Regions from separate parts of the Streptomyces sp. NPDC053560 genome, predicted to be linked through region 2. Evidence: riboswitches for the same ligand, from Rfam matches in the RefSeq annotation. Region 2 holds a riboswitch; the other holds the start of a gene.
The links. A riboswitch is a leader RNA that binds a small molecule or an ion and turns the genes downstream of it on or off. The one in region 2 is predicted to bind glycine.
Positions count from the first base shown of each region.

Region 1 (15,353 bases), on a different contig from region 2:
ACGGCGAAGGCGCCGACGCCCTGGAGGGAGAAGACCTGCTCCGTGATGAGCGCGCCGCCGAGCAGCAGGCCGAGATCCATGCCGAAGACGGTGATGATCGGCGTGAGCGCGGCGCGCAGACCGTGCCGGACGACGACCTTGCGCTCGCGCAGGCCCTTGGCGCGTGCGGTGCGGATGAAGTCCTCGTTCAGCGTCTCCAGCATGCCCGCCCTGGTGAGCCGGGCGTACAGCGCCGAATAGAGGAACGCCAGGGTCACCCAGGGCAGGACCAGGGTGCGCGCCCACCCGAACGGATCCTCCAGCAGCGGTACGTAGTCACTGCGCTCGAAGATCGGCCACTGGTAGGTGAAGAGGGCCAGCGCCAGGGCGCCGGTGAAGAACATGGGGAGCGAGACACCGGCCAGCGCCACGCCCATCGCGGCGCGGTCGAAGAGCGAGCCGGGGCGCAGCGCGGAGAGCACGCCGGTGGCCACGCCGGAGACGACCCAGACCACCGCGGCACCGGCGGCCAGCGAGAGGGTCACCGGAAGCCGGGACTGGATCTCGGGCCAGACCTCGATGTGGGTCTTGAAGGAGTACCCGAAGCACGGCCGGTGGCAGTGCACCGCCTCGGGACCGAATTTGTAGTCGACGCCGACGAAGATGCCCTTGAGGAAGTCCCAGTACTGCTCGTACACCGGCTTGTCCAAGCCGAGGTTCTTCTTCACCGCGGCGATGTCCGCGGGCGTGGGTGCCTTGCCGATGTACTGCTGGGCGAGCTGGTCGCTGGTCTGCCCGGCCAGCTTCGGCAGCAGGAAGAAGATGCCGAAGGTGACCGCACTGACGATCAGCAGCAGGATCACTGCGCTGATCAGCCTGCGGATGATGTACGAGAACACGGGACTGCGGCGTCGGTGCCCGCCGGCCGCCGCCGGCGGGCACCAATGCCTTCACCTGCCTTCCGGGGCTGCTACTTCTTGACGCCGACGTTGAGGTAGTCGTACTGACCGCTGAAGGCCGAGGTGGACACCAGGTTCGTGGCCTCCGGCGAGCGGTACATCAGCACCTTGAAGTAGGTCAGCGGCACGATCACCGCCTGCTCCATCGTCTTCTTGTCGATCTCGGCGTACGCCTTCTCGCGCGCGGCCTGGTCGGTGTCGGCGATGGCGCTCTCGAGCAGCTTGTTGATCTCCGGGTCGTCCAGCTCGGAGAGGTTGGTGTTGCCGGACTGGCTGATCGCCTTGCCGTTCAGGATCTGCTGCAGGTAGCCGTAGCCGGTCGGGAAGTCCGAGCCCCACTGCATCATGATCAGACCGACGTTGTTCTTCTTGTTGAACTTCGGCACACCGGCGTAGTCCGAGAAGTACTTGCTCGTCGGGTACTGCTGGATCTTGGCGTTGATGCCGATCTTCTTCAGCGAGTCGATGACCGTGGTGGCCGCGTCGACCTCGTCCTGGCGGTCGGAGCGGGCGAGGATGGTGGTGTCGACCTTGCCGGCACCGCACTCCTTCCACTTCTTCTTCGCCTCGGTCAGGTCCAGCTTGTCCTTGGCGTCGTACTTCTGCGGGTACTGGTCGAACTTCTGGTACCCGGCGATGTCGGTCGGCAGGACGGTGGAGGCGATGTCACCGCGGATCGGACCGCCGAGCGAGGTCTGCACGGCCTTCTTGTCGATCGCGTACTGGACGGCCTGGCGGCACTCCAGCTTGTCGAACGGCTTCACCTTGGAGTTGATCGCCGTGTAGACCAGCCGCTGGCCGAGCGCGTTGTCGGTGTTGGCCTTCTCCGAGTTGCTGGTCAGCAGCTGGGCCTGGGTCTGGCCGTCCACGCCGCGCCCGGCGAGGTCGATGTGGGTGTTGCCGGAGCGCAGGTCCTTGTCGATGGTCGACTGGGCGACCTTCATCTTCAGGACGATCTTGTCCGGGAGCTGCTTGCGCAGCGGGTCGGTCTTGGCGGACCACTGCGGGTTGCGCTCCAGGACGAGCTGCTTGCCCTCCTGGTAGCTCTTGAACTTGTAGCTGCCCGTGGAGACCACGGAGCGGGTGTACTCCGCGCCCTTGTCCTTGGCCTGCGGGACCGGGGCGGTCTGCGGCGCCGAGACCAGGTAGTCGAACTCCGCGAACGGCTTCTTCAGGTGGAAGACGATCGTGTGGTCGTCCGGCGTCTCGATGGACTTCAGCCCGGCCTTGGACTTGTCCTTGTACGGGCCCTTGTACTTGTCCTCGTCCACCAGGAACTGCTGGAAGTAGTTCGGGCCGAGGGAGAGGGTGTCCCGCGCGAAGTTGGAGCGCTCGACCGCGTACTTGACGTCCTGCGAGGTGACTTCCTTGCCGTCCTCGTACTTCACGCCCTTGCGGATCTTGTACGTCCAGGTCTTGCCGCCGTCGGAGGGCTTGCCCATCGACTCGGCGAGGTCCGGCACCAGCTCGTTGCCCTTCTCGCCGGGGGCCGGCTTGAAGGTGGTCAGCGGACGCGCGTAGAGACGGCTGAAGTTGTAGATGAAGGCGTAGTACGTGTTGCCCGGATCGAAGGACTCGGGGGCGTCACTGATCGCGTAGTTGAGCGTTCCGCCCTTCTCGTTCGAGGCGTTGACGACCCCCTTGGTGGCGGCGTTCGCCTCGGACGATCCGTTGGCGGAGTCCTTGCCGCCACTGCAGCCGGCCAGCAAAAGGCCCGCACTGGATATGGCCGCGATCGCCGCGACCGGGACTGACCTTCGCATGATGGTCGGTTTCCCCTTCGTTCGTCGGAAACTTCGAGTGGAACTGCCGGGACCGCCCGGGCGCCGCGGAAGCGGCGTCAGCGGCTGCGTGGGTCCAGCGCGTCCCGCAGACCGTCACCGAGGAGGTTGAACGCGAGTACGGTGACGAAGATCGCGAGGCCGGGGACGAGCATGTACTGCGGGTCGACCTCGTAGTACTTGACCGCCTGGTTGAGCATGCCGCCCCAGGAGGCCTGAGGGGGCTGGATACCGACACCGAGGAAGCTGAGGGCCGCCTCGAAGAGGATGTTGGAGGGGATCAGGAGCGTGGAGTAGACCACGATGGGCCCCACCAGGTTCGGCAGCAGCTCACGGAAGAGGATGAACGGTCCGCGTGCACCCATCCCCCGGGCCGCGTCGACGAATTCGCGCTCGCGCAGCGACAGGGTCTGCGCCCGCACGATGCGGCCCATGTAGGGCCAGTTGAAGAAGCCGATCACGAAGATCAGGACCGAGATGTGCAGCGGCAGGCCCTCCAGGCCGAAGGCGCCGCCCTGCAGCGAGGCGGAGATGGCGATGGCGAAGAGCAGCAGCGGGAACGCCAGGAAGACGTCCATCATCCGGCTGATCACCGCGTCCACCCGGCCGCGGTAGTAGCCCGCCACCACGCCGAGGACCGTGCCGATCGCCACCGACAGCAGGGTCGCGCCGAACGCGACGATCAGCGAGACCCAGGAGCCCTCCAGGACCCGCGCGAGCAGGTCGCGGCCGAACTTGGGGTCGACGCCGAGCGGGTGGTCCGCGCTCATGCCGCCCAGGTCGCCCAGCGGCAGGGTGGTGTTGGGGTCGATCAGCGACTGATTCGGCTCGTTCGGGTCCAGGCCGAGGAGCGACTGGAGGGGGCGGGAGAGCGCGGCGATGACGATGAGGAGGATGACAACGATGGCACCCGCCACCGCGACCTTGTCGCGCTTGAAGCGCAGCCAGGCGATCTGGCCGAGCGAGCGGCCTTCGATCCGCTTGCTCCCGACGCCTTCCAGCACCGCTTCCGGCTGCGCCTCAGCAGCCGCCCCGGTGGTCTCGATCGGTGCGGTCACAGTGCCTTTGACCCCTCTCGGCCCGCCCTGCGGCCGGCCACGCCCGCCGCGTCGGCGGCTCGGTTCACTCACTGGTGTGCACGCCGGCGGACGCCCGGAGGTCTTGCAGCTCATCGGTCTTCGGATGTCCGCGCGACAGCGGTCCAACTGCTCGTCGCACACAGGGTCTAGACCCCTGCTGCGGGAGTCTTCATCCGAGTCGCGATCAGTCACCAGTCCTGCCGAGGAAAGGATGCGCAACTGTGATGTGCTCCACGGCATACCGTTATACGGACATCACGGACGGCTGAGCGGTCCTGACAGCCGGTTCACGCCAGCCTCAACCGGGGTACACACAGGGGCAATTCGGCACACTACGGCACACGGGAGGGCGGCCGGGGACGCCGCGCTCCCGTCCGCGCGGGACGTCAGTGGGGGCCGGGGTAGCCGTAACCGTACGAGGCGGCCGGAGCCGGGGCCGGGCCGTGCGCCCCACGGTCGAAGAAGGGGCGGGAGTAGGCCCGCATCCACATGGCCACGGGGTCGTACTCGTCCTCCATCGCCACCGTGGAGACCGGCAGTCCCTCCGGAACCGCGCCGATGGACTGCTGCATCATCAGCCGTACCGATTCCACCGCGGCCCGGCCCGTGTCGTACAGATCCAGGCCGATCGCGAGATAGGGAACGCCGAGGGCCGGTTGCACCCAGGCCCGGCGCAGCGAGCGGACGGCGGGCGTGCGGTGCGCGTTCTGCCCGAGCAGGGCGTAGAACTGCGGGATCTCCACGACCGGTTCGGTGATCCGCAGGGGCCCCGCGGGCAGCCGGTCCAGGCCGCCGGCGATCCGGCGCAGGTCCAGCCAGGGGATGCCGACGCCGCCGCCGGGCGCGTGCGGGTTCAGCCAGAGGCCCCAGCGGTCGGGGTAGAGGGCGGCGGCGATCTCGGCGCCGGGCACGACCTCGTGGGCGCGGGTCCAGCCGCTGGCCGCGAGCTCGGCGGGGGAGGTCACGCACGGTGCGTAGCCGAGCCCGTCGACCTCCATGTTCCCGTACTGCGCATCGGGGGCCCCGGCCTGGCCCTGCCACAGCAGCATCCACACCTGGCCGCCGGACAGCGCCTGCAGCAGCGCCTCATAGGCGTCGTACCGGCCGGGCGAGACCTGCTGCAGCACCTGCTCGACCTGGCCGGCCGCCGCTCCCTGATGCGCACCCGCGCTCACGTGTCCCCGTCCCTTCTCCCGTCGGGCACGTGGGGGTGCCCGCCCGTCGTCCCACCAGCTTACGGGCCGGATCCCGGCGTGGTCCGGGCGCGCGCCGATCGGTCCGGCACGGGCCGCGGCCGGCCCCGGCCCTACGGGCTACACGAGGTCCTGCGTGTAGAAGGGCCGCACGCGCTCCAGCATCCAGTCGACGACCGGGTCCTGTGCGATGTCCAGCATGACCAGCTGGACCGGCCAGGGCACCTCCACGGCGCCCAGCGCCCGGCCCAGCGCCCCGAGCGCGATGTCGCGCTGGGTCTGGTCCTGGAGGGCGGCCGCCGGGTCGGCGACCTGCACGCCGACGAAGAGGGTGGGCGCGTCGCCCTCGATGTTCGCCAGGCAGCGGCGGGCGGTGGTGACGTGCGGTACGCCGGAGAACTCCAGGCCCGCGGCGGCGAGGAAGTCCACCGGCTCGTCCTGCCAGTCCGGCTCGTACAGCCGCACCCGGCCGCCGGACGGCAGCCCCTCGCGGGGCACGTCACCGCGGCACAGCTCGGCCACGGCGGGCGGCGGCAGCGGGACGCCGACCGTGCCGTCCGGGTTCACCGCGATACCGATCTTCGGGGGCAGGCCGCGGGCGAACTCGCGGGCCGGTGCCACCGTGAAGGACATGTGCGCGCCGACGACCCGCAGGAACTCCTGCTCGGAGCTGAAGACGGGCACGTACGCCAGGCCGTCGGGCAGCTCCACGGTGGGCAGGTCAAGGCCGGGCGCGCCGAAGCCGGCGCTCTCGGGGCCGCCGCCCTTGGGCAGCGGCACCCATATCCGGCTGCGGCCGAGCACCTCGACGATCCGGGCGCCGGCCCCGGGATGACCCACCGACGCCGCGAGCACTTCCTCCAGCTCGTTGGCCGGCCAGGCCAACTGCGGAATGCCCTGCTCGAAAACGCCCTGACCGGGGATGCTCTGCTCCGGAATGTCCATGGTCACCCACCCGCTTCGTACCGCACTGCCTGATCGAAAACCCTAGCGGCCCGCCGCGGACGCTTCGCCCCCCCGTCCCGAAGCCCGGACAGGAGACGCGGCAGTGTCGTACCCAGGCTCTCAGCCGAACGTCGCGCGTTCCAGTGCCTCGGCCGCCCGCCGGTCCAGCAGCACCGTGGCCGTGAACCCCTTCGGCAGCCGGGCCGCCCGGGCCCTGGCGAGCAGCCGGCGCACCGCGCGCCGGTGCCGCGCGAAGGCGTAGCCGGACACCCCGCGGCCCCTGGCCCGCTGGCCGGACAGCGCGACGCCGGCGGGCACGTCGAGCAGCAGCAGGTGCAGCTCGCGGCCGCCCCGCAGGGCGGTGCGCGCGATCCAGCGGCGCACCCAGGCGACCGTGCCGCAGTCGTGCACCACGACGCTGGCGCCGGAGCACAGCGCCCGCCACAGGCCGTGGTAGTGCGCGATCCGCACCAGCGGCCGGAGCAGGCCGTACGGCAGCGCGCCGAGCCGGCCGGCCTCCCAGCGCTCCCGTACGTCCTGGGAGTCGATGCGGTGGACGGGCGCCCCGGCCCGGTCCACCGCCGGGACCACGCGCTGCATCAGTGTGCTCTTGCCGCCGCCGGGCAGACCCGAGACGACCACCAGGCAGCGCGCGGGGAAGTCCAGCTCGCGGACGCGCGCTTTCCCCTCCGCGCCGCGCAGGTCCGTCACGCGGGCGCCGCGGCCCGGACGCACCACCGTCTTGGGTGTGCGGGCGCGGCGGGGCACCGCGCCGCGCGCGACCCCTGCCGACGTCGCATATACGGCTTGCCTCTGCACCGTGATCGCCCTCCCCGTTCCGTTCACTGCCGCCCCCCTACCCGCAGAGTGTCAAGAAAAGGTAATGAGCTTCAAGCGGAGGGCAGGTCATGGCGGGTTGGTCCCGGGCCGGCGGGGCGGCACGGGCCGGGGCTCCTGGATCCGGCGATCCCGTGCAATGATGTGCGCGCCGGCCGCCGTACCCGACGCCGGCCGCCAACTGCATACCGGCCGCTTGAATCCGCGCGGGAGAGTTCCCGCCAGGCCACGGCGGGGCGCCGAAGGAGCAAGTCCTCCCTTGAATCTCTCAGGCCCCTGTACTGCGCGGACGAGGCAGATCTGAAAAGCGGGCCGCACGCCGGTGCGGCCCCACCCAAGGTGCAAGCCGAGGTCCTCTTGGGGGCTGTCGGTGAACCTCTCAGGTTCCGATGACAGATGGGGAGACGTCCGATACGTCCCTGTCGTCCACTTCGGGAGCCCGCAGCCATGAGTGAAGCCCGCCCGTCGCCCGCCACCGCCCCAGATGGAGTCGCTTCGCGACGAAGCGCACGACTCACTGCGCTCGATGCCACGCATCGCGCCCTCGGCGCGACCATGACCGACTTCGCCGGCTGGGACATGCCGCTGCGCTACGGCAGCGAGCGCGACGAGCACGTCGCCGTCCGCACCCGCGCCGGCCTCTTCGACCTCTCCCACATGGGCGAGATCACCGTCACCGGGCCGCAGGCGGCCGACCTGCTGGACCACGCGCTGGTCGGCAACATCGGCTCGGTCAAGCCCGGCCGCGCCCGGTACACGATGATCTGCCAGGAGGACGGCGGGATCCTGGACGACCTGATCGTCTACCGGCTGGGCGACCAGGAGTACATGGTCGTCGCCAATGCCTCCAACGCGCAGACCGTGCTGGACGCGCTGACCGCCCGGCAGGCCGGCTTCGACGCCGCCGTACGGGACGACCGTGACGCGTACGCGCTGCTCGCCGTCCAGGGCCCGGAGTCCGCGGGAATCCTGAAGCAGCTCACGGACGCCGATCTGGACGGGCTGAAGTACTACGCGGGCCTGCCCGGCACCGTCGCGGGCGTCTCCGCGCTGATCGCCCGGACCGGCTACACCGGCGAGGACGGCTTCGAGCTGTTCGTCCGGCCCGCCGACGCGGCCGCCCTCTGGGAGGCGCTGACCGAGGCCGGCAAGGACGCGGGCCTGGTCCCCTGCGGCCTGTCCTGCCGCGACACGCTGCGCCTGGAGGCGGGCATGCCGCTGTACGGGAACGAGCTGTCCACCTCGCTCACCCCCTTCGACGCGGGCCTCGGCCGGGTCGTGAAGTTCGAGAAGCCCGGGAACGACGGCCGCTTCGTGGGCCGGGACGCGCTGGCGGCCGCCGCCGAGCGGGCCGAGCAGGACCCGCCGCGCAAGCTCGTCGGGCTGATCGCCGAGGGCCGCCGGGTGCCGCGCGCCGGCTACCCCGTCGTGGACGCGGAGGGCACCGCCATCGGCACCGTCACCTCCGGTGCCCCCTCCCCCACGCTGGGCAAGCCGATCGCGATGGCGTACGTGGACGCGGCGCACGCCGAGCCCGGTACGAAGGGGGTGGCCGTCGACATCCGCGGCAAGCACGAGCCGTACGAGGTCGTCGCGCTGCCCTTCTACAAGCGGGAGAAGTGACCGCACGGCACGCTCCGGCCAGGAAAATGGCCGCGGGACGGCCGTCCTGCCGGTAGAAGCGACGCAGTCGCGTCTCACCTGTCAAGACCCTCTGCACGATCATTCCCCCGCATCCAGGAGAATCGAACCATGAGCAACCCCCAGCAGCTCCGCTACAGCAAGGAGCACGAGTGGCTGTCGGACGCCGCGGACGGCGTCTCGACGGTCGGCATCACCGAGCACGCGGCCAACGCGCTCGGCGATGTGGTCTTCGCCCAGCTCCCCGAGGTCGGCGACACCGTCACCGCGGGCGAGTCCTGCGGTGAGCTGGAGTCGACCAAGTCCGTCAGCGATCTCTACTCCCCGGTCGACGGTGAGGTCACGGAGATCAACGAGGACGTGGTGGCCGACCCCTCGCTGGTGAACTCCGCCCCGTTCGAGGGCGGCTGGCTGTTCAAGGTGAAGCTGAGCGGCGAGCCGGAGGACCTGCTCACCGCCGACGAGTACACCGCTTTCACCGCCGGCTGACCCGCCCGTCACCCGCCACCGCCCCAATTGGAGCTTCGCGCCCCTTATTGGATTCCGCCCGCCGTGCCGAGGGCCGTCCCCTCGGTGGCTCCCACCCAGGAAGACTCATGTCGCTTCTGAACAGCTCCCTCCATGAGCTCGACCCCGACGTCGCCGCCGCTGTCGACGCCGAACTCCACCGTCAGCAGTCCACCCTCGAAATGATCGCGTCGGAGAACTTCGCTCCCGCCGCGGTCATGGAGGCCCAGGGCTCGGTCCTCACCAACAAGTACGCCGAGGGCTACCCGGGCCGCCGCTACTACGGCGGCTGTGAGCACGTCGACGTCACCGAGCAGATCGCGATCGACCGGGTCAAGGAGCTGTTCGGCGCCGAGTACGCCAACGTGCAGCCGCACTCCGGCGCCTCCGCCAACCAGGCGGCGCTCTTCGCGATCGCCCAGCCCGGCGACACGATCCTCGGCCTGGACCTGGCGCACGGCGGGCACCTCACCCACGGCATGCGCCTGAACTTCTCCGGCAAGCAGTTCAACGTGGTCGCCTACCACGTGGACGAGGCCGGCCTGGTCGACATGGCCGAGGTCGAGCGCCTGGCCAAGGAGAACAGCCCCAAGGTGATCATCGCGGGCTGGTCCGCCTACCCGCGCCAGCTGGACTTCGCCGAGTTCCGCCGGATCGCCGACGAGGTCGGCGCGAAGCTGTGGGTCGACATGGCGCACTTCGCCGGCCTGGTCGCGGCGGGTCTGCACCCGAACCCGGTGCCCTACGCGGACGTGGTCACCTCCACCACGCACAAGACGCTCGGCGGTCCGCGCGGCGGCATCATCCTGGCCCGCAACAAGGACTTCGCGAAGAAGCTGAACTCCGCGGTCTTCCCCGGTTTCCAGGGCGGTCCGCTGGAGCACGTGATCGCGGCCAAGGCGGTCTCCTTCAAGGTCGCCGCCTCGGAGGACTTCAAGGAGCGCCAGCAGCGCACCGTCGAGGGCGCCCGGCTCCTCGCCGAGCGTCTGACCTCCCCGGACGCGCGTGAGGCCGGTGTCAACGTGCTGTCCGGCGGCACCGACGTGCACCTGGTCCTGGTCGACCTGCGCGACAGCGAGCTGGACGGCCAGCAGGCCGAGGACCGCCTCCACGAGGTCGGCATCACGGTCAACCGCAACGCCGTCCCGAACGACCCGCGGCCCCCGATGGTCACCTCGGGTCTGCGGATCGGCACCCCGGCGCTGGCCACCCGCGGCTTCCAGACCGAGGACTTCCGCGAGGTCGCCGACATCATCGCGCTGGCACTGAAGCCGGAGTACGACGCGGCGGCGCTGAAGACCCGCGTCACCGCGCTGGCGGACAAGCACCCGCTGTACCCCGGCCTGGCCAAGTAGGGCAACCGGCCGGTCGTACGGGCTTCACGGGCCCGGGGCAGGATGTCCCGGGCCCGTGGTGTGCGCGCCCGCTCACAGGGAACCCACGTCACCAGCACGTCACGCGCATCACGGGTGGATTCGCCCGCACATGCACCGTCCGTCCCCCGGGCGCGTTACGCTCGACAACCGGTACCGATCCGACAACCGGCGTTTTCCGTCCGTCGGCGCAGAAACGTCACACCTCTTCGGCCGCCCGACCCCTCCCCTTCTGGCGCGTGCTGTCGCACGGCCGCGCACGACCGCCCACCACGAGCCGACAAAGGAGTCCGCCACCGTGGCCATCTCCGTCTTCGACCTTTTCTCCATCGGCATCGGCCCGTCCTCCTCCCATACGGTCGGCCCGATGCGCGCGGCGCGGATGTTCGTCGGCCGTCTCAAGAAGGACGGCCTCCTCGCGCAGACCACCTCCGTACGGGCCGAGCTGTTCGGCTCGCTCGGCGCCACCGGGCACGGCCACGGCACCCCCAAGGCCGTCCTGCTCGGCCTGGAGGGCCACTCCCCGCGCACCGTGGACGTCGAGCGGGCCGACGACATGGTCGAGCGCATCCGCACCACCAAGCGGCTGCGGCTGCTGGACGCCGAGATAGGCGATGTGCACGAGATCGACTTCGACGAGTCGACCGAGCTGATCCTGCACCGCCGCCGCTCGCTGCCGTACCACGCCAACGGCATGACGCTCTTCGCGTACGACGAGCACGGCGCCCCGCTGCTGGAGAAGACGTACTACTCGGTCGGCGGCGGCTTCGTCGTCGACGAGGACGCGGTCGGCGCCGACCGGATCGTCCTCGACGACACCGTGCTGAAGTACCCCTTCCGCACCGGCGACGAGCTGCTGCGGCTCGCCCAGGAGACCGGCCTGTCGATCTCCGCGCTGATGCTGGAGAACGAGAAGGCGTGGCGGACCGAGGAGGAGATCCGCGCCGGGCTGCTGGAGATCTGGCACGTCATGCAGGCGTGCGTCGCCCGCGGCACCAGCCGCGAGGGCATCCTGCCCGGCGGCCTGAAGGTGCGCCGGCGCGCCGCGAACGCCGCCCGCGCGCTGCGCGCCGAGGGGGACGCGCAGGCGCGCGCCATGGAGTGGATCACGCTCTACGCGATGGCGGTGAACGAGGAGAACGCGGCCGGCGGCCGGGTGGTGACCGCGCCCACCAACGGCGCGGCCGGCATCATCCCCGCCGTTCTGCACTACTACATGAACTTCGTGCCCGGCGCCGACGAGGACGGCGTCGTCCGCTTCCTGCTGGCGGCGGGCGCCATCGGCATGCTCTTCAAGGAGAACGCCTCGATCTCCGGCGCCGAGGTCGGCTGCCAGGGCGAGGTCGGCTCGGCCTGCTCGATGGCGGCGGGCGGCCTCGCCGAGGTGCTGGGCGGCTCCCCGGAGCAGGTGGAGAACGCCGCGGAGATCGGCATGGAGCACAACCTCGGCCTGACCTGCGACCCGGTCGGCGGCCTGGTCCAGATCCCGTGCATCGAGCGGAACGGCATGGCCTCGGTGAAGGCGGTCACGGCGGCCCGTATGGCGCTGCGCGGCGACGGCCGGCACCACGTCTCCCTCGACAAGGTCATCAAGACCATGAAGGACACCGGCGCCGACATGAGCGTGAAGTACAAGGAGACGGCGCGCGGCGGGCTCGCGGTGAACATCATCGAGTGCTGACCGGGCCGCCCGGCCACCGGCGTACGCGCCGTCACACCCGCCCCTTCCTCATGTGATCCAGATCACGGAATGGTCCCGGGAGTTCGGGGCAGGCGACGCTGGTGATTCTCGTAATGCTGATCATGATTGCCGCCCTGACCGCGCTGGTGGCGCGCTACGCGCCCCGCCCTCCGGCCTGACTGCTCACTCCCGACAGCGGGTCCGATCCCTTTCCGGGTCGGACCCGTTGCCGTTTTTTGCTTGCGCGCCCGGCCCGCACCCCGTATCCGTATTACCCACGGGAACTCCCGTACGCCGAGAGGCGTTTGCTCACCGACGGCACTTGTCGCACAGCGTGCACAGCCGTCGTGCACGGGGGACGTCGAGGGGAGCGACGAAGCACGACCGGAGGGCAAGAGCACCTTTGGGGCCCGGCGTCAGCGGGCATGTCCATGAAGGCGGACCGCAGTGACGCTTGGTAATCGCACGGTTGCGGGAGGAGTGCAATGCTGCACGGCGTCGATGTCAGCTCGTATCAGCCCACCTACTCCACGAAGGGCCTGGACTTCGTCTTCATCAAGGCGACGGAGGGCCGTTCCTACATCAATCCGCATCAGAGCTCGCAGGCCTCGCGGGCCCGCGAGGCCGGCTGCGTGGTCGGCTTCTACCACTTCCTGTGGCCGGGGAACATCGCGGCGCAGGCCCGCTACTTCGTCGAGAAGTGCGCGTCGAGACTGGGCGACGTCCTGATCGTCGACTGGGAGCGCACCAGCGCCGGGACCTACGCGAGCAACGCGCAGAAGGACCAGTTCATCCGCGAGGTGAAGGCCCTGCGCCCGGACCGCCACCAGGTGCTCCTGTACTGCAACCGCGACTTCTGGCTCAACCACGACACCACGTCGTACGCCGGCGACGGCCTGTGGATCGCCGACTACGTCAAGGCCGGGCACCCCCGGATCAAGGCGAAGTGGCGCTTCCACCAGTACACCGACAATCCCCTGGACAAGAACGTCGGCCAGTTCTCCAGCAAGGCCGCGCTGAAGTCCTGGGCCAACGAAGAATAGAGTTTCCTCGTACGTACGCGCCTGTGCGCCGGCGCCGCCAGCCCCTCCGCACGCCCTGGCGCCACAGCGAGACCACGAGGAGCCACTGTGACCGACCCGGCGTCCATGAGCCTGCAGCAGGAGATCGCCCGGGATCTCCAGGTGTCCGCGTCCTTCGACGCCCAGGAGGAGATCGAGCGCCGGGTGGCCTTCCTCGCCGAGCGGCTGACGAGCACGGGGCTGCGCTCCCTGGTGCTCGGCATCAGCGGCGGCGTGGACTCCACCACCGCGGGCCGGCTCTGCCAGCTCGCGGTGGAGCGGGCCCGTGAGGCGGGCCACGACGCCACGTTCTACGCCATGCGGCTGCCCTACGGCGTGCAGGCCGACGAGCACGACGCGCAGCTCGCGCTCTCCTTCATCAAGGCGGACGAGGTGCTCACCGTCGACGTGAAGGGGGCCAGCGACGCGGCCCTGCAGGCCGTGCTGGACTCCGGTGTCCCCTTCCGCGACGCGCACCACCAGGACTTCGTCCAGGGCAACATCAAAGCCCGGCAGCGCATGATCGCGCAGTACGCGGTGGCCGGTGCCCGGGACGGCCTGGTCGTCGGCACCGACCACGCCGCCGAGGCGGTGACGGGCTTCTTCACCAAGTTCGGCGACGGCGCGGCGGACGTGGTGCCGCTGACCGGCCTGACCAAGCGGCGGGTACGCGCGGTGGCCGACGCGCTGGGCGCCCCCTCCGAGCTGGTCTGGAAGGTCCCCACCGCCGACCTGGAGACGCTGTCCCCGGGCAAGGCGGACGAGGAGGCGCTCGGCGTCACGTACGACGAGCTCGACGACTTCCTGGAGGGCAAGCCGGTCAGCGAGCAGACGTTCGACACGATCGTGCGCCGCTACCGCCTCACCGCCCACAAGCGCGAGCTCCCGATCGCGCCCTGAGCCGACACGGACGCCGGGGCCGGGACCGGGTGCGGGCACGGGCGTGCCCGGACCGGGCCCGGCGACCGGGGCGGGACGTCCGGCGCCCGTCGCCGGCGTCCCGCCCGTCACCCGGACGTCATGCCTCCGCAAGGGGGGCTTCCGCTCCGCGGTGGTGAATCGCGGCCGCGGGCGGGCATGCATCGGCGCATGGGATGCCACGAAGTGCGATCGGAAGATCAACTGTCAGTGGGTGCGCCTACGCTCCGGGGCATGAGTTACGCAGACCTGCGCGAACTCCAGACCGCGCTCACTCTCGCCGCCGACCTCGCCTCGGGCCTGCAGCAGGCCCCCAGCCGACAGGACGCCGACCGGCTCGTCGACGTCCTGCGGCACGCCCTGACCACCGCCGGATCGATCGCCCCCGGCACCGGGCCGGCCGGCAGTCCGACCGGCTGCGCCGCCCATCCGCACGGCGCCGTCGACCCGCTGTACGGCGACCCCGAGGACCCGCTGCCGCCCGGCTACGGCAAGTGCCTGCTGTGCAACGACCGCCGGCGCCGGGCGGACGCGCACCCGCATCCGCCGCTGCGCCGCAGCGCCTGACCCGGGCGGCCTGCCCGGCTCAGCGCACCAGCCCCAGGTCGTAGAAGAGCTGGTAGCGGCCGGGGGCGACCGGCAGGAAGACGTGCAGCCCCGCCTCCAGGAAGACGGCCACCGCGCTCGCCGCGACGACCGCCCCGGCGAGGAACAGCACGCCCACCCCCGCCGCGTGGGGCGCGCCCCGCGCGGGGATCCGCCGGGCGGTGGTGAGGTGCGAGGTGACCAGCACGGCCCCGATCGCGAGCACCGACGCCTGGAAGAAGAACCACGCCCAGACGTCGGACGGCACGCCCCGCACGGTGCTGCCGTACGCCCCGGCCGGTGCACCGCCGACCGCCCCGCCGCCGTCACCGGCGAGCAGGTACAGCAGCGCCTGCCGCCCCGCCACCAGCGCACCGGCAGTACAGCCGACGAGCGCGAGCCCCCACCCCATGAGGTAGTCCCGGCGCGGCACCGTGCCGCGCAGCCCCTGCCGGACGATGTGGGCGGCGCCCAGCAGCGCCAGCACCATGAACATCCGCTGGACGACGCAGAGCGGGCACGGGTGTTCGCCCCAGGCGAGCTGGAGGTAGAGCCCGCCGCCGAGAACGGCGGTCCAGCCGGCCGCGAAGAGGCAGGCGAACCAGTACTGCGCGCGGGCGATGACGCCCGGCGGACCGGGCTCCAGCGCGGGAATCGCCGGCGTGCTCAGCGGCGTGGTCATCCGCCCGGTCAGTAGTGCGCTCATGAGCGAGAAGATCTCCGGTCCAGTCGGTTCCGGCCCGCCGGTCGGCGCGGGCCGGCGGGCGCGGCACGCTTCACTGCGGCAGACCGGGCACGACGGCGCCCGTGACGT
Region 1 is NZ_JBITXI010000006.1:253,153-268,505, reverse strand. Features, by position in the region: gene ACIGQF_RS16625 (ABC transporter permease) at 1-878, opposite strand, end outside; gene ACIGQF_RS16620 (ABC transporter substrate-binding protein) at 950-2,701, opposite strand; gene ACIGQF_RS16615 (ABC transporter permease) at 2,779-3,777, opposite strand; gene ACIGQF_RS16610 (enhanced serine sensitivity protein SseB C-terminal domain-containing protein) at 4,185-4,973, opposite strand; gene ACIGQF_RS16605 (enhanced serine sensitivity protein SseB) at 5,112-5,936, opposite strand; gene ACIGQF_RS16600 (AAA family ATPase) at 6,057-6,755, opposite strand; glycine riboswitch at 6,971-7,067, shown strand; gene gcvT (glycine cleavage system aminomethyltransferase GcvT) at 7,221-8,396, shown strand; gene gcvH (glycine cleavage system protein GcvH) at 8,526-8,903, shown strand; gene glyA (serine hydroxymethyltransferase) at 9,011-10,276, shown strand; gene ACIGQF_RS16580 (L-serine ammonia-lyase) at 10,593-11,975, shown strand; gene ACIGQF_RS16575 (GH25 family lysozyme) at 12,461-13,018, shown strand; gene nadE (ammonia-dependent NAD(+) synthetase) at 13,106-13,936, shown strand; gene ACIGQF_RS16565 (hypothetical protein) at 14,189-14,521, shown strand; gene ACIGQF_RS16560 (disulfide bond formation protein B) at 14,541-15,245, opposite strand; gene ACIGQF_RS16555 (DUF5993 family protein) at 15,316-15,353, opposite strand, start outside.
Region 1: linked by a shared signal. The riboswitch ahead of gcvT (glycine cleavage system aminomethyltransferase GcvT) and the one ahead of gcvP (aminomethyl-transferring glycine dehydrogenase) in region 2 are both predicted to bind glycine.

Region 2 (15,353 bases):
CAGCACACGGTTCTCGACGCGGAGGTGCGGGACGCCTTCGGTGACGGCGTAGACGGGGCGGTTCCAGCGGTAGACCGTGCCGTTCTGGAGGACGAGTTCGGAGAGCTCCGGTACGCCGCCCTTCTCCAGTACGGCGAGGGGGTCCTCTTCGCCGCACATGGGGAGCAGTGGGGGGAAGTAGCGGACGTTCTCCTCGAAGAGGTCGTGGGCCGATTCGATCCATCGTTCGCCGAACCAGGTGCGGGGGCGGACGCCCTGGGCCTGGAGTTCGGGCGGGCGGGTGTCGGTGGACTGCTGGAAGACCGGTGGCCGGGATTCGCGCCACAGTTCGCGGCCGAAGAGGAAGGGCGAGTTGGCGCCGATGGCGATCTGTACGGCGGTGAGGGCCTGGGCGGCGTTCCATACGGCGGCGAAGCGGCCGGGGGTGACCTGGAGGTGCAGTTGTACGGAGGTGCAGGCGGCTTCGGGGGCGATGGAGGGTGAGGTGGCGGTGAGCCGCTCCACTCCTTCGATGTCGATCTCGAAGTCCTCGCCGCGGGCGGCCCGCATCTCGTCGTTGAGGAGTGTGTAGCGGTCGGCCTCGGAGAGGTTGGAGGAGACCAGGTCCTCAGCGGTGAGGGTGGGCAGAATGCCGATCATCACGATGCGCGCTGCGACTTCGCGGGCCTTGCGGTCGGCGTAGGCGAGGCCGGTGCGCAGTTCTTCGGCGAGCTGGTCCAGCACGCGTCCGGAGAGGCGGTGCGGCAGGATATTGACTTCCAGGTTGAACTGGGCGAGCTCGGTCTGGAAATCCCGGCTGGCGATGCGTTCCAGCACCTCGGAGTTCATCATCCTGGGCATGCCGTCGGCGCTGGCAAGATTCAATTCTATCTCCAGGCCCATGAGGTTCTTGGGGCGGTCGAACCGCTTCTCGGCCAGTAGCCTCTCCAATGCCTCCAGGCACTCGTTGAGCCTTCTTCGATAACGCTGCCGGTCGCCGGGATCAATTCCGCCGGCGCTGACCTTCTCCCCCATCGGAGCGTCCCTCCTGACGTGGCGGGCCCGCGGGGCGCGGGTCCGTGCGGTCGATGATGCCCGGCAATCGGTTCGATAACGCCTCGGGGGGCCGGGTGCCCCCGATAGGCTTGGGAGGTCGGACCGAATGGCACATTCCGAGGGCATACGGCGGGGGCTCGCGCCCGGCGCATTGGCCCTGTTCCAAAGCACGATGACATCCGGCCGACCGCGTCGTCGGAGTAATCCGAGGTCCGTGCACCAACAGGGTGCATAATTGCATCGAAAACACCGCGGAGAACGGGCCGTAATACGACTTGCCAAAAATCTCCGTCAGCGGTAGCCGAAACAAGCACTGAACACCTGTCGTATAAACTTCGTGGACGAGGCAGAGAGTTGGCGCCCAGCTAGCGGGGCATTTCCGAGGCTGAGGCACAGCGGCTGACACCCCCGCCGGGCCATGGCCCCGGTCGGCCACGCTCTGCTCCCGCCTGCTGACAGCGTCGTCCGCACGTGCCCAGCACCACCGTGTCTCCCAAGTGAGAGGCGACCCACCATGCCGCTGCATGTACCCCCTGCCCCTGCTCCCGCCCTGCGCAGCGTCCTCACCGCCCTCGGTTCTCCTACTGCCGTACGTGAGGCCCCGACTCCCGCCCTCCGTGTCCATCAGGGGCCGCTGCGCCCCGAACGTCCCCTGCCCGTCCATGTACTCGACGACGTCTCGCGGCGCGGCACCCCGCGTACCCGCCTGACCGGCTGGCGATTCCTCATCCGTGGTGGCGAACGCGCGCTGGCCACGGCGGATGCCATGCTCACGCCGGACGGCTGGGCGTTCTCGCACTTCGGTGAGGGACCGTACGTGTCCGCGATCGAACGGGCCCTGCACCAGGCCGAATCCGTGCCTGCCGCGTATCAGCCACGGCTGCTCTCCGTACCGGAGCTGTACATGCTCACGCTGTGGCTGCACGAGGACGTCACGGCGGACGGTGCCGAAGGCTGCCCGGTACCGGGGGACCTGCTGGTCCCACTGGCCCCGGCACCGCCCGGCATCGCCGCCCACCGGCCGCACCGTGTCGCCGATCTCCTGTCCCGTCTCACGCTCCGCCTCACCCCGGCGCCCCTCCTCGGCTCGCCGGCGTAGGTACTCGGTACGCGGCGTCCCTCGAAACGCCGCCTGCCGGGCAGGTACCGCATTGCCGGAATGCGCCCCGCGGTTCTCCTCACCGCGGGGCGCACTGTTGTCCGCGGGTGTCCCGGGTGGTTCGGCGGGGCATCAGTACGGGTAGCCGTACGCGGCCGCGTGTCCGGCCGGAGCGTGCCTGAACGTGCCGTTCCGCCACGGGACTAGCCCGGAATGACCAGACGGAACCACCCGTAGGTGCTGTCTTGGCGGCGGCAACCGCCCGCACGGGTGATGCGTCCTTACCGAGTAAGTACGGCTGCTGCGAAATCCCTGCGGAATCAGTTCTGTAGGGCAACACTGGGAGCGAACTACCGAACGGGGGGCGGCCATGAACACTTCATCGCGCCGCAGGAAGACGTCCACCACCACACCGCAGCGAAAGACAGCATCCATGTGCCAGCACCAGCCACCGTGTCCGTCAGCAGAGTCCGCCGACCGGGAAGCCGCGCATCTCGTGGCGCACCACCCGGAACAGGGCTGGAGCCTGTTGTGCAACGGCGTACTTCTCTTCGAGGACACCGGTGAGCTCCTGCCGGACGGGCAGGTCATCGACCCGCACCGGCCGATGGGCACCGGGCGGGTCGTCACCGCGGCCTGACGCGGTGAGCGGGAACGAGCAGGGCCCCCGGCGGATAGCGCCGAGGGCCCTTTTGTGTGCGGGCGCCCGTGTGGTGCGTACCGCACGGGCGCCGGAATGCCGTCAGCCGGCGTAGTCCTCCAGCGGCGGGCAGGAGCACACGAGGTTGCGGTCGCCGAAGGCGCCGTCGATGCGGCGCACCGGCGGCCAGTACTTGGCGGCCGGGTCGACGCCGGCCGGGTGGACGGCTTCCTGCCGGGTGTAGGAGTGCTGCCACTCGCCGGTCAGGGCGGACGCGGTGTGCGGGGCGTTGCGCAGCGGGTTGTCGTCCTTGTCCCACTCCCCCGTGCCGACCTTCTCGATCTCCGCGCGGATGGCGATCATCGCGTCGCAGAAACGGTCCAGTTCGGTGAGGTCCTCACTCTCGGTCGGCTCGATCATGAACGTGCCGGCGACCGGGAAGGACATGGTCGGCGCGTGGAAGCCGTAGTCGATCAGGCGCTTGGCGACGTCGTCGATGCTGACGCCGGTGGCCTTGGTCAGCGGCCGTACATCGATGATGCATTCGTGCGCGACGAGGCCGCCGGGGCCGGTGTAGAGCACCGGGTAGTGCGGCTCCAGGCGCTTGGCGATGTAGTTGGCGGAGAGCACCGCGACCTGGGTGGCGCGCTTGAGGCCCTCGCCGCCCATGAGGCGGACGTACGCCCAGGAGATCGGCAGGATCCCGGCCGAGCCCCAGGGGGCCGCGGAGATCGGGCCGACGCCGGTCTCGGGGCCCGCGGTGGGCTGCAGCGGGTGGTTGGGCAGGTACGGCGCGAGGTGCGCGCGCACGCCGACCGGGCCGACGCCGGGGCCGCCGCCGCCGTGCGGGATGCAGAAGGTCTTGTGCAGGTTCAGGTGCGAGACGTCGCCGCCGAACTTGCCCGGCTCGGCGACGCCGACCAGCGCGTTGAGGTTGGCACCGTCGACGTAGACCTGGCCGCCCGCGTCGTGCACGGCGGCGCAGATCTGGGTGATGTGCTCCTCGAACACGCCGTGCGTGGACGGGTAGGTGACCATCAGGACGGCCAGCTCGTCGCGGTACTGCTCGATCTTGGCGTGCAGGTCGTCGGTGTCGACCTCGCCGTCGTCGCCGGTCTTGACGACGACGACCTTCATGCCGGCCATCACGGCGCTGGCGGCGTTGGTGCCGTGCGCGGAGGACGGGATGAGGCAGACGGTGCGCTGCTCGTCGCCGTTGGCACGGTGGTACGCGCGGACGGCGAGCAGGCCGGCGAGCTCGCCCTGGGAGCCGGCGTTGGGCTGGAGGGAGACCTTGTCGTAGCCGGTGACGACGGCGAGGCGCTCCTCCAGTTCCTGGATGAGGGTGAGGTAGCCCTGGGCCTGGCCGACCGGCGCGAAGGGGTGCAGCTGGCCGAACTGCGGCCAGGTCACCGGCTCCATCTCGGTGGTGGCGTTCAGCTTCATCGTGCAGGAGCCGAGCGGGATCATGCCGCGGTCCAACGCGTAGTCGCGGTCGGCGAGGGTGCGCAGGTAGCGCAGCATCGCGGTCTCGGAACGGTACTGGTGGAAGACCGGGTGGCCGAGGTAGTCGTCGGCGCGCAGCAGGGACTCGGGCAGCGCGTCGGCGGCGGCCGCGTCGAGCTGTTCGATGTCGCCCTGGACGCCGAAGGCGCCGAGGACGGCGGTGAGCTGAGCGCGTCCGGTGGTCTCGTCGCAGGCGATGCCGACCAGGTCGGCGTCGACCTGGCGGAGGTTGACGCCGGCCTCGCGGGCGGCGGCGACGATCTCGGCGGCGCGGCCGGGGACCCGTGCGGTGAGGGTGTCGAAGTACGTACCGTGCACCACCTCGACGCCGCCGGCGCGCAGGCCCTCGGCGAGGACGGTGGCGTAGCGGTGGGTACGGCGGGCGATGGCGGCCAGGCCCTCGGGGCCGTGGTAGACGGCGTACATGCCGGCCATGACGGCGAGGAGGACCTGCGCGGTGCAGATGTTGCTGGTGGCCTTCTCGCGGCGGATGTGCTGCTCGCGGGTCTGGAGGGCCAGGCGGTAGGCCTTGTTGCCGTCGGCGTCGACGGAGACGCCGACGAGGCGGCCGGGGAGGCTGCGGGCGAACTTCTCGCGGACGGCCATGTAGCCGGCGTGCGGGCCGCCGAAGCCCATCGGCACGCCGAAGCGCTGGGTCGTGCCGACGGCGATGTCGGCGCCCAGCTCGCCGGGCGAGGTGAGCAGCGTCAGGGCCAGGAGGTCGGCCGCGACGGTCACGATCGCGCCAAGTTCGTGAGCTTGTTCGATGAGGGCGCGGGGGTCACGGACCGCGCCGGACGCGCCGGGGTACTGGAGCAGCACGCCGAAGACGCCGCGCTCGGCAATCTCGGCGGGGATGCCGTCGCTCAGGTCGGCGACGACGACCTCGACGCCGGTGGGCTCCGCACGGGTCTCTATGACGGCGATGGTCTGCGGCAGACAGTCGGCGTCGACGAGGAAGACGCCCTTCTTGACCTTGCCGACGCGGCGGGAGAGGGCCATGGCCTCCGCCGCCGCGGTGCCCTCGTCCAGCAAGGAGGCGCCGGAGGTGGGCAGGCCGGTGAGGTCGGCGACCATGGTCTGGAAGTTGAGCAGCGCCTCCAGGCGGCCCTGCGAGATCTCCGGCTGGTACGGGGTGTACGCGGTGTACCAGGCGGGGTTCTCCATGACGTTGCGCAGGATGACCGGCGGCGTGAACGTGCCGTAGTAGCCCAGGCCGATCATGGGAGCGAGCACGTGGTTGCGGTCCGCGAGGGCCCGCAGCTCGTCCAGTACGTCCGCTTCGGTACGCCCCTGGGGCAGGTCCAGCGCCTCCGCGCTCTTGATCACGTCGGGGACGGCGGCCGCGGTGAGTTCGTCCAGCGAGCCGAAGCCGATGTGGGCGAGCATCTTGGCCTGGGACTCCTGGTCCGGGCCGATGTGACGCTGCTCGAAGGGGGTGCCGCGTTCCAGCTCGGTCAGCGAGATGCGGTTGGTGGTCATCTGCGGGGGCCTCCTGGTCTCTGGGACCTACGAGGGGCACCACGGCGCGGGTGCCCGGACGGCCTCCCCCTCTGTCATCTCAACCTGAGAGCTTCACCGGAACGTACGCAACGCCCGGCTTTCACCGTCGGTGAGGAGGGGCTCCGGCACTGCGCTGGTCCGTGGCCCACCCTGCTTTCCAGAGTGATCTCGTCCGCGCGGTACGGGTGCCTGAGAGATTCCGGGGAGGAGTTGCTCCTTCGGCGCCTCCGGCCCGGGGGACGGAGGGCTCTCCCGCACGGGGTCATCGATCGCTGACCAGCCTACCAGCGCGGCTGCCCGGCATCCCCCGAGTGGCCGGGGCGGGGAATGTGCCGTTTCGTAGGGTGCACAGGGCAGTTCCGGCAGGTAGGAGGAACCGTGCAGACCGACATCGATCCCCGCAGTCTGATCGGCCGCAAGGCGTTCGACCGGCACGGCACCAGGATCGGCACCATCGACGAGGTGTACCTGGACGACGCGACCGGCGAGCCGGAGTGGGCGGCGATCCGGACGGGACTCTTCAGCCGGGACGCGTTCGTGCCGCTGGAGCCGAGCCGGCTGGTGGACGACGCGCTGCACGTGCCGTACGAGCGGAAGCTGATCAAGGACGCGCCGGACTTCGGAGTGGGCCGGCACCTCTCCCCCGAGCAGGAACTCCAGCTCTACCACCACTACCGGCTGGATATCTCCGCCACGGACGCGGCACTCGCCGACGAGGACGGGGGCCGCTCGCCCGCCGGCTCCGCCGACCGGGAGTTCGGCCGCATAGCAGGCTCGCCGGAGGACTGAGCACCGGACGGCGGCGTACCGCCGGATATCGGCGAGGACGGCGGCGGACCGTCGGATACCGATGAGGACGGCGGCGGACCGTCGGATACCGATGAGGACGGCAGCGAGCCGTCGGGTATCGGCGGGGGCACCGCAGTGTCGTCGGCGTGCGTGGGTGCTTGCGCGGCGGTCACGTCCGGCCCGCCGCCCACCAGGGGCAGCGCCTCCCCCGGCGTCAGTGCCGGATCGTCGACGAGGAAGGTCCGTACCCGCCCCGGCGCGGACCACGGCTGCTCGAACCGTACGGTGACCCGCCCCAGACCGCTTCCCTGGACCCATCCAGGGCCGTACTCGGCATGGACCACGTCCAGGCCCGGCACCCACTTCCTGGGGCGCTCAGCGGCCTCCTCAGCCTCTTCCGCCCCATTGTCCCCGCCGGCCGCTCCGGCGGCCGCCTTCGCCTCCTCGGCGAGCCGGGCCTCCTCGGCCGCCCGCTCCGTCGCCGCCTGGGCGAAGAGGTCCTCCTGCGTGAAGTCCGCGAGGCCGCTCACGCCCACGCCGAGCAGCCGCACGCCACCCGTGGTGTCGATCAGGTCCAGCAGCCGCCCTGCCGCGTCCCGCACCACCGCGGGGTCGTCCGTCGGCCCGCGCTGGGTCTCGGACCTGGTCAGCGTGGAGAAATCGTAGTTGCGCACCTTCAGCACGACCGTACGGCCCGAGCGCCCGGCCGCCCGCAGCCGCTGCACGCACCGGTCCGCCAGCCGCATCACCTCGGCACGCACCCGCGTACGGTCGGTGAGGTCCACCTCGAAGGTGTCCTCGACGGAGATCGACTTGGCGTCCCGCTCCGCGACCACCGGGCGGTCGTCCTGCCCCAGTGCCATGGCGTACAACCCTGCGCCGTGCGCCCTCCCCAGCAGCCGCACCAGCTCGGCCTCGCCGGCCTCGGCGGTCTCGGCGATCGTGTGGATCCCGGCCTTGCGCAGCGCCTCGGCCGTGGCAGGGCCCACGCCCGGCAGCGTCCGCACGGACATCGGTCCCAGCAGCTCCCGCTCGGTGCCCGGCTCGATCAGCACCAGGCCGTTCGGCTTGGCCTGCTCGGACGCGATCTTGGCGAGCATCTTGGCGCCCGCGAGACCCACCGATCCGGTCAGCCCCGTGACGGCCAGAATGTCGCGGCGCAGCTGCTCCCCCACCGCGCGGGCCGAATCTCCGTCGTCGGCGACGCCGCCGGCCTCCAGGTCGACGAACGCCTCGTCCAGGCTCAGCGGCTCCACAAGGGGCGACAGCTCGTGCAGCAGCGTCATGACCTTGTCGCTGACCTCGCGGTACACGTGGAAGCGCGGCGCGAGGTAGGCGGCGTTCGGGCAGAGCCGGCGGGCCTGGGCGGTGGGCATGGCCGAGCGGACCCCGAAGACGCGGGCTTCGTACGAGGCGGTGGAGACGACGCCGCGCCCGCCGATGCCACCCACGACGACGGGCTTTCCGCGCAGGCTGGGCTTGGCCGCCTGCTCGGCGGCCGCGAAGAACGCATCCATGTCGAGATGCAGGATCGTCGGCGTACGTCTCACGTGATTGATGGTGCCGTACGCCACTGACAATCGGCCGCTCGGCGGGCCGTGAAGCCTCTGGTGACCTGCTGGGGGATGTCGTCCGGCCGGGTCGGCCGGACCCTTCGCGCCTGCCGTCGGCCCGTTCCGTGGCGGGCCCCGGCGGCGTCAGACCGCGCGGTTGCGGCGGCGGGCCAGCTCGTCGTGGGGGTTGTGGCCGACGAGGGTCTCGCCGGTGTCCACGCGCTCTCCGTGCAGCTGCTCCAAGCCGGCCTCCACGTCCCGCCAGACCACACCGACGGCGATGCCGAAGACGCCCTGGCCGCCCTGGAGCAGGTCGACGACCTCGTCGGGCGAGGTGCACTCGTACACCGTCGCGCCGTCGCTCATCAGCGTCATCTGCGCCAGATCGGACAGCTCGCGCGAGGCGAGGTGCTGCACCGCCGTGCGGATGTTCTGCAGGGAGACGCCGGTGTCCAGCAGCCGCTTGACGATCTTCAGGACGACGACGTCCCGGAAGCTGTAGAGCCGCTGGGTGCCCGACCCGTACGCGGGCCGCACGCTGGGCTCCACCAGGCCCGTACGCGCCCAGTAGTCCAGTTGCCGGTAGGTGATGCCCGCGGCGGCACACGCCGTCGGACCTCGGTACCCAATGGTCTCGGCACCCCTGTCCACCGGCTTGCCGGTGGCCTGCGCCGGGGCACGGTCTATCGGGGCACGGTTCGCCGCGCCAGTGTGAAGCGGCAATGCCCCTCCCGCCGCCGTACCGTCGCCGGTGATTGCCACGCCGACCTCCGTCCTCCACGTCCCGGACGGGACCTGCCTCATCGACGGTATGCAGTCACTCGGGGTGCGTCAACGATCGCCGCGCTCGCCACGCCGAGTGATAATCACCCTACGAGTGGTTTCACGTGACTTTATGCGGGGAATGTCTGGTGGGTTGTGCGCCGGGCGTGCTCTCGTGCGCCCCGCACGCCACCTGCCGGCGGCGAATCCGCACCCGCGCTACTGGCTGTTGGTCCCGAAGTCCTCGGGCGAGATCTGATCGAGGAACTCGCGGAACTTCTCCACTTCGTCCTCCTGCTCGTCCGGGATCGCGATGCCGGCATCGTCCAGCACCCCGTCGGTCCCGTAGATCGGCGTACCCGTGCGCAGCGCCAGCGCTATGGCGTCGGACGGGCGGGCGCTGACCTCCACACCGCTGGCGAAGACCAGCTCGGCATAGAAGACGCCTTCCCGCAGGTCGGTGATGCGCACCTGGGACAGCTCCTGGCCCACCGCCTCCAGCACGTCCTTGAACAGGTCGTGCGTCAGCGGCCGCGCAGGGGCCATCCCCTGCTGGGCGAAGGCGATGGCGGTCGCCTCGCCGGGCCCGATCCAAATGGGCAGGTAGCGGTCGCCTCCCACCTCGCGCAGCAGCACGATCGGTTGGTTGGAAGGCATTTCCACCCGGACACCCACGACGTCGAGCTCGTTCACACAGCAACCCTAGGACGTGCCCGGCCGGTTTGGATAGTCGGGCACCCCCTCGGCGGGGACGCCCTCACCCAAGGTCACGGCAGCCGGACGTGGAGAGCGGCCTGGACCAGGGCCGCATGCAGTCGTACGGAGAGCGTGGCCAGCTCCCTGGCCGTGGCCTCCGCGTGGGCCCTGGTCTGCGGGTTGCGGTGCCGCTTCAGCGGCGCCACGACCTGCTCGATCAGGCCCGCCTCGCGCTCTGCCGCGGCCTTCACCGCCCGCAGATGGCGCGCTTCCAGGCCGAAACGGCCCAGCTCGGCGACGAGCTTGGCGACCGCGACGGCTTCGATGTCGTACCCGCCGTCGGACGCCGGGGCGAGCAGTCCGTACGCCTCCCAGTCCGCGAGCTCGGATTCGTCCACCTCAGTGGCGGCCAGCAGCTCGTCGCGGCCGATCCGGGCGGCCGTCGGATACTCGCCGGACGGCTCCTGTACGCCGTCCAGCAGCTCCCTGGGCGCCGCGGCCGGCGCCGGGAGCTGCACGTCCTCACCGCGCGCCAGGGCGTCCAGATGCTCACGGATGACCTTCAGCGGCAGATAGTGGTCGCGCTGCATGCGCAGCACGCCCGCCAGCCGCTCCACGTCCTCCGTGCTGAACTTCCGGTACCCGGACGGCGTACGCTGCGGCTCGACGAGCCCCTCGGACTCCAGGAAACGGATCTTGGAGATCGTGACCTCGGGAAATTCGTCGCGCAGCAGGTTGAGCACCGTACCGATGCTCACCAGCTCGCCGCCCGCGGCGGCGGTGCCGGAGGACCCGGCACCGCCCGACGCTGTGTGGTGCATGTGCCTTCCCTGGCGGGTCAGATGCCGACGCCCCGCTGGCTCGCGTAGAAGACCAGGCGGAACTTGCCGATCTGCACCTCGTCGCCGTTGGCGAGCGGAACGGAGTCGATCCGCTCACGGTTGACGTAGGTGCCGTTCAGGCTGCCGACGTCGGCGACGGTGAAGCCGCCGTCCTGGCCGCGACTGAACTCCACGTGGCTGCGGGAGACCGTCACGTCGTCCAGGAAGATGTCGCTCTGCGGATGGCGCCCCGCCGTGGTCAGGTCGCTGTCCAGCAGGAAGCGGCTGCCGGAATTGGGGCCCCGGCGGACGACGAGGAGCGCGGAGCCGAGCGGCAACGCGTCCACGGCGGCCTGGGCCTCGGGGGACAGCGAAGGCATCGGGGTCTGCCCCGTCGTCTCCGCGTCGTAGGCCTCGATCCCCGAGATGGAGATGGTCGAGGTCGTCTCGGAGGGACGCTCGGCCTGCCCCCCGGCGCGCAGCGGCGCGCCGCAGTTGGAGCAGAACCGGCTCGCCTCGGCATTGCGGTGCCCGCACCTCGTACAAACCGGCAAGGCGGACCCTCCACCCGTAGCGGCTGATGGTTCCTGGAAACCTATGGGGGCGGACGCGGCAGGGTCAACAGAACCCGGCCGCTGACCACCGGAAGTGCCACCGGCGGAGCCGGCCACCTCGTCACGGAAGAGCGGACGCTCCTCATTTGCCGCCGGCTCACCTGACTGCCGCGGCGCGGCGTGCCGCGCAGAGGCGTTGCCGCCGTCCTTGCGGTCACTCTTGCCGAACAGCTTTGCAAAAAAACTCACGGGCGATTCCCCTTGAACGAAACAGACCCGCCCGTGGGGCAGGACGAACCCTCGATGCACACACCGGCCGATCCGGACATCCATTCAACGTCCGTGGCCTTCACACAGTTTCCACCACGCACCACTTGTGCGGTGCGCCGACCCCCGGCTAGCTCATGCCCCGTCGCAGGCCTCGCCATACGTTCCCGCCTCACTGCGACGACGACCGCGCGTAGTCGGGCCGTTCCGCCTTGCGCAAGGCGTCCACGACGATCTTGTCCTGACGGGTCACAGACACCGTGGCCTGCTCCTTCTCCAATGTCTGAACGACTCCGCCCGGGATGTTCAGGGCCGGCTCCAGGTCCTCGGGCTTGCCGATGACCTTGAAGCGGAAGGGCTGGGCGACCCGCTTCCCGTCGATCTCCACACCGCCCCGCACGTCCGAGAGGTAGGTGTTCGCCACGACGCGGACGTCGTTGACCTGAATGGCCTCCGCGCCGGCCGCGCGCAGCTCCTGGATCGTGTCCAGGAGCTTGTCGGCCTCGACGGAGCGCGACGGGTCGTCGATCGTGAGCGAGATGCCGGGCCCCTCGGCCGCCACCGTACCGGCCAGCACCCCGAGCTGCTGTTCTTTTTCCACCGTCTGCTTACGGGCCTCCTCGGCCTGGTCCGAACTGTTCTCCAGCTCGGTCTTCTGGCCTTCCAACCGCCGCTGCTCGTCCTCCAGGCGCTGCGAGCGGTCGTCGAGCTCGTCAAGGATGCGCACCAGGTCCTCCTGGCGCGCTCCGCGCAGCGCACTGCTGTCACTGGTGGAACGTACCTGAATCGCGAGCCCGAGCCCGAGAATGAACAGCAGTACGGCCGCAATCAATTGAGCCCGGTTCAGCCGCGGCGGCCACAGGCCCGCCTTGAGGCGCTCCCGTCCGGTGAGCTGGGGGCCGCCCGCCGGCTCCGGGGTCCCCCCGGACGGCTGACCTCCCGTGGGCGGCGGTCCGGGCGGTACCGATCCGTGGTGCCCCGCTCCGGAGGCAGCGGGGGCCGCGTGGCGATGCCCGTGAGGGGCAGCCGACGCGCCGCCCGGACGGCCGCCCTGCGCGCCTTGAGGGGCACCGCCGGGCCCCTGGCTCTCGGGCGGCATGGGGAACCGTCCGGCGGACCCAGGACGCCCACCAGGGCCCTGCGGACGGCCTGCTACGGGTCCCCGTGCGGGGCCCTGCGAACGGCCGCGTACGGGGCCGTGAGCGCCGTACGAGCCACCCTGCCCGGGCCCTTGCGGCCGCCCCTGGGGAGAACCCGGCCGCCCCTGAGGGCGCCCCTGGCCCTGTACGGGGCGCGGCGGGCGTCCCTGAGGCGGTCCCTGCAGCGGGCCCTGAAGGCGGCCCGGTCCGGAGCGCTGCGGGGTGCCCTCACCGGGGCCGTGCGTGGTCGCACGGCCGGGCGGCGTCGCCTTCCCTTGTGCCTCACCCGACTCGGATTCCTCAGGCGTACCTGTAGTGCCTTTCGCCTCGGAGGACTCGGGCTTCTCGGACGTCCTGGGCGTTTCGCGGCGCTCCGGGACATCGCGCCGCTCCGCAGCGCCACGCTCTCCGGCCTCTTCCCCGCTTCCGGACGCCACGGGACGTTTCTGCGACCCGGCCGCCTCCTCAGGACGCTCCGGCCGCTCACCCTCGGGTGCCGCGGGCGTCGCCTCTTCGTGGGCGGACGACTCGTCACCCTTCGGGGGCACACCGCTCTTCGAGGACGCAGCACCCGTGGCGGCCGCGCCGCTCTCCGGGGACGCGGCGCTCTCCGGCGCCGTCCCCTCGTAGTCGCTCTCCGAGGACGCGTCGCGCTTCGGAGTCTCGTCGTGCTCGTCGGATGGCATCGGCCTCACGCCCTGAACACGTGCCGGCGAATCGCGGCGGCGTTGGAGAAGATGCGGATGCCGAGCACCACGACGACGCCGGTGGAGAGTTGGGCACCTACGCCCAGCTTGTCCCCGAGGAAGACGATGAGTGCGGCGACGACCACATTGGACAGGAAGGACACGACAAAGACCTTGTCGTCGAAGATGCCGTCCAGCATCGCCCGCAGGCCGCCGAACACGGCGTCCAGCGCCGCGACGACGGCGATCGGCAGGTAGGGCTCGACCACCGTCGGCACCACGGGACGGACCACAAGCCCGACCACGACTCCCACGATGAGGCCCAGTACGGCGATCACGATGTGCCCTTCCCTGTGTCGGTGCCGCCCGGCTGCGGGGCACCGGTCTTCGGCTGTGCGGTTCGTACGATCAAGCTCGGCGCGGGCGGCAGCGTGAGCTCGCCCTCGGTGGAAATCCGGGTGCGGACGCCGTAGTTCTGCTGCAGCACATGCAGGTACTGGCCGTCGGCACTGTCCTGGAAGGCGGTGCTGAGCCGCTGCCCGTCCCCCACCGCCAGCACCGTATACGGAGGTGCCAGCGGTTTGTTGTCGACCAGTATGGCGTCTCCCGCCGCCCTGATCGCCGAGAGGGAGGTGAGCCGCTGCCCATTGACGGAGATGGCCTCGGCGCCGGACTCCCAGAGCCCATTGACGACGCGTTGCATGTCCCGGTCGCGCACCCGGCCGGTGTCGGAGAAGCCGGAGCTCTCGCGGGGGCCGCCACTGCCGGCCTCCGCCTCCTTGGCATCGTCCACGACCAGCTTCACGCCGGGCCCGGTGACCTGCGTGGAGCCGGACAGCAACGCCAGCAGGTCGGCCCGCTCGCCGCCGCTCTTCTTGAGCGCCTTGCGCTGCATGTCGCCGACGTCGTCCCGCAGGGAGTCGACGTGCTGCTGCAGTTTGTCGGCCTTGTCGGTGCCCTGGTCGATCCGGGCGATGAGCTCCTCGCGCTCCTTCGCCATGGTCGGTGCTGATATGCGCGCTTGAGCGGCGCCCACCGTGACGACCACGGCGGCCAGCACCAGACCGGCCGCGAGGCCCAACTTGGCCCGCAGCGTGCGCGGCAGGCCACCGTCCTCCGCCGCCTTACGGGCTGCTGCCTCGGCGTACCCGTCGTCGAGGCTGTGCTCCATGACATTGTTCAGCAGCGACATGGAGGCATCGGGGCGCGGAGCGGGTCCGGGGCTGCTCCGTTCGGGGTGCTGCTGCGACATGCCGCACATCGTCGCACGTCGGCGGCGCACTCTCCCAATGGCCCCACCGGCGCGCCGAGTCGAGACGCGCCGATGGGGACCCAGGTCAGCGGCCCGCGCTGTCCACGACGGACGACCATTCGTCCAGGAGCTGCTGAGCGGAGGCGTCGTCCGGGCCCTCCGCCCACAGGTGCGTGACCGCCTCGGCCGGGTCGGGCAGCACCAGTACCCAGCGCCCGTCGGCCTCGACGACGCGTACGCCGTCGGTGGTGTCCACCGAGCGGTCGCCCGCCGCCTCGACCACGTGCCGCATGACAAGGCCCTTGACGGCCCACGGGGTCGCCAGGTCGCGCTTGAGTACGTGGGCACGCGGGATGCGCGCGTCAATCTGGCTCAGCGTGAGCTGCGTACGGGCGACCAGACCGATGAGCCGCACGAAGGCGGCCGAACCGTCGAACACGCTGGCGAACTCGGGGACGATGAAACCGCCCCGGCCGTCGCCGCCGAAGATGGTGTCGTCCGCCCTGCCCACCCTGGTCAGGTCATCGGGCGAAGTCGTCGTCCACTCCACCTGCGTACCGTGGTATGCCGCCACCTGCTCGGCGATACGCGTCGTGGTCACGGGCAGCGCCACCCGGCCGCTGCGCCGCTCGGCGGCCACCAGGTCCAGCATGACCAGCAGCGCGCGGTCGTCCTCGATGATCCGCCCACGCTCGTCAACGAGAGAGAGCCGCTCACCCACCGGGTCGAAGCGCACCCCGAAGGCCGCCCGCGCCGAGGCCACGATCTCGCCCAGCCGCACCAGGCCGGAACGCCGGGCGTCCTCGGTCTCCGTCGGCCGCGACTCGTCGAGACCCGGGTTGATGGTCAGGGAGTCCACCCCGAGCCGGCCCAGCAGGCTGGGCAGCACCAGACCCGCGCTGCCGTTCGAGGCGTCCACGACCACCTTGAGGCCGGCTTCCGCGATACCCGTGGTGTCCACGGACCGCAGCAGCGAGCCGGTGTACGAGTCGAAGACGCTGGACGGGAAGTGCAGGTCACCGATCTCGCCGGGGAAGGCGCGACGGTACTC
Region 2 is NZ_JBITXI010000021.1:94,218-109,570, forward strand. Features, by position in the region: gene ACIGQF_RS36225 (glutamate-cysteine ligase family protein) at 1-1,014, opposite strand, end outside; gene ACIGQF_RS36230 (hypothetical protein) at 1,550-2,134, shown strand; gene ACIGQF_RS36235 (DUF5999 family protein) at 2,568-2,774, shown strand; gene gcvP (aminomethyl-transferring glycine dehydrogenase) at 2,877-5,762, opposite strand; glycine riboswitch at 5,951-6,048, opposite strand; gene ACIGQF_RS36245 (PRC-barrel domain-containing protein) at 6,162-6,572, shown strand; gene ACIGQF_RS36250 (DNA polymerase IV) at 6,455-8,122, opposite strand; gene ACIGQF_RS36255 (MerR family transcriptional regulator) at 8,270-8,887, opposite strand; gene ACIGQF_RS36260 (bifunctional nuclease family protein) at 9,107-9,580, opposite strand; gene ACIGQF_RS36265 (MerR family transcriptional regulator) at 9,655-10,404, opposite strand; gene ACIGQF_RS36270 (FHA domain-containing protein) at 10,422-10,958, opposite strand; gene ACIGQF_RS36275 (DUF881 domain-containing protein) at 11,398-12,324, opposite strand; gene ACIGQF_RS36280 (small basic family protein) at 13,056-13,388, opposite strand; gene ACIGQF_RS36285 (DUF881 domain-containing protein) at 13,385-14,302, opposite strand; gene ACIGQF_RS36290 (mannose-1-phosphate guanyltransferase) at 14,388-15,353, opposite strand, start outside.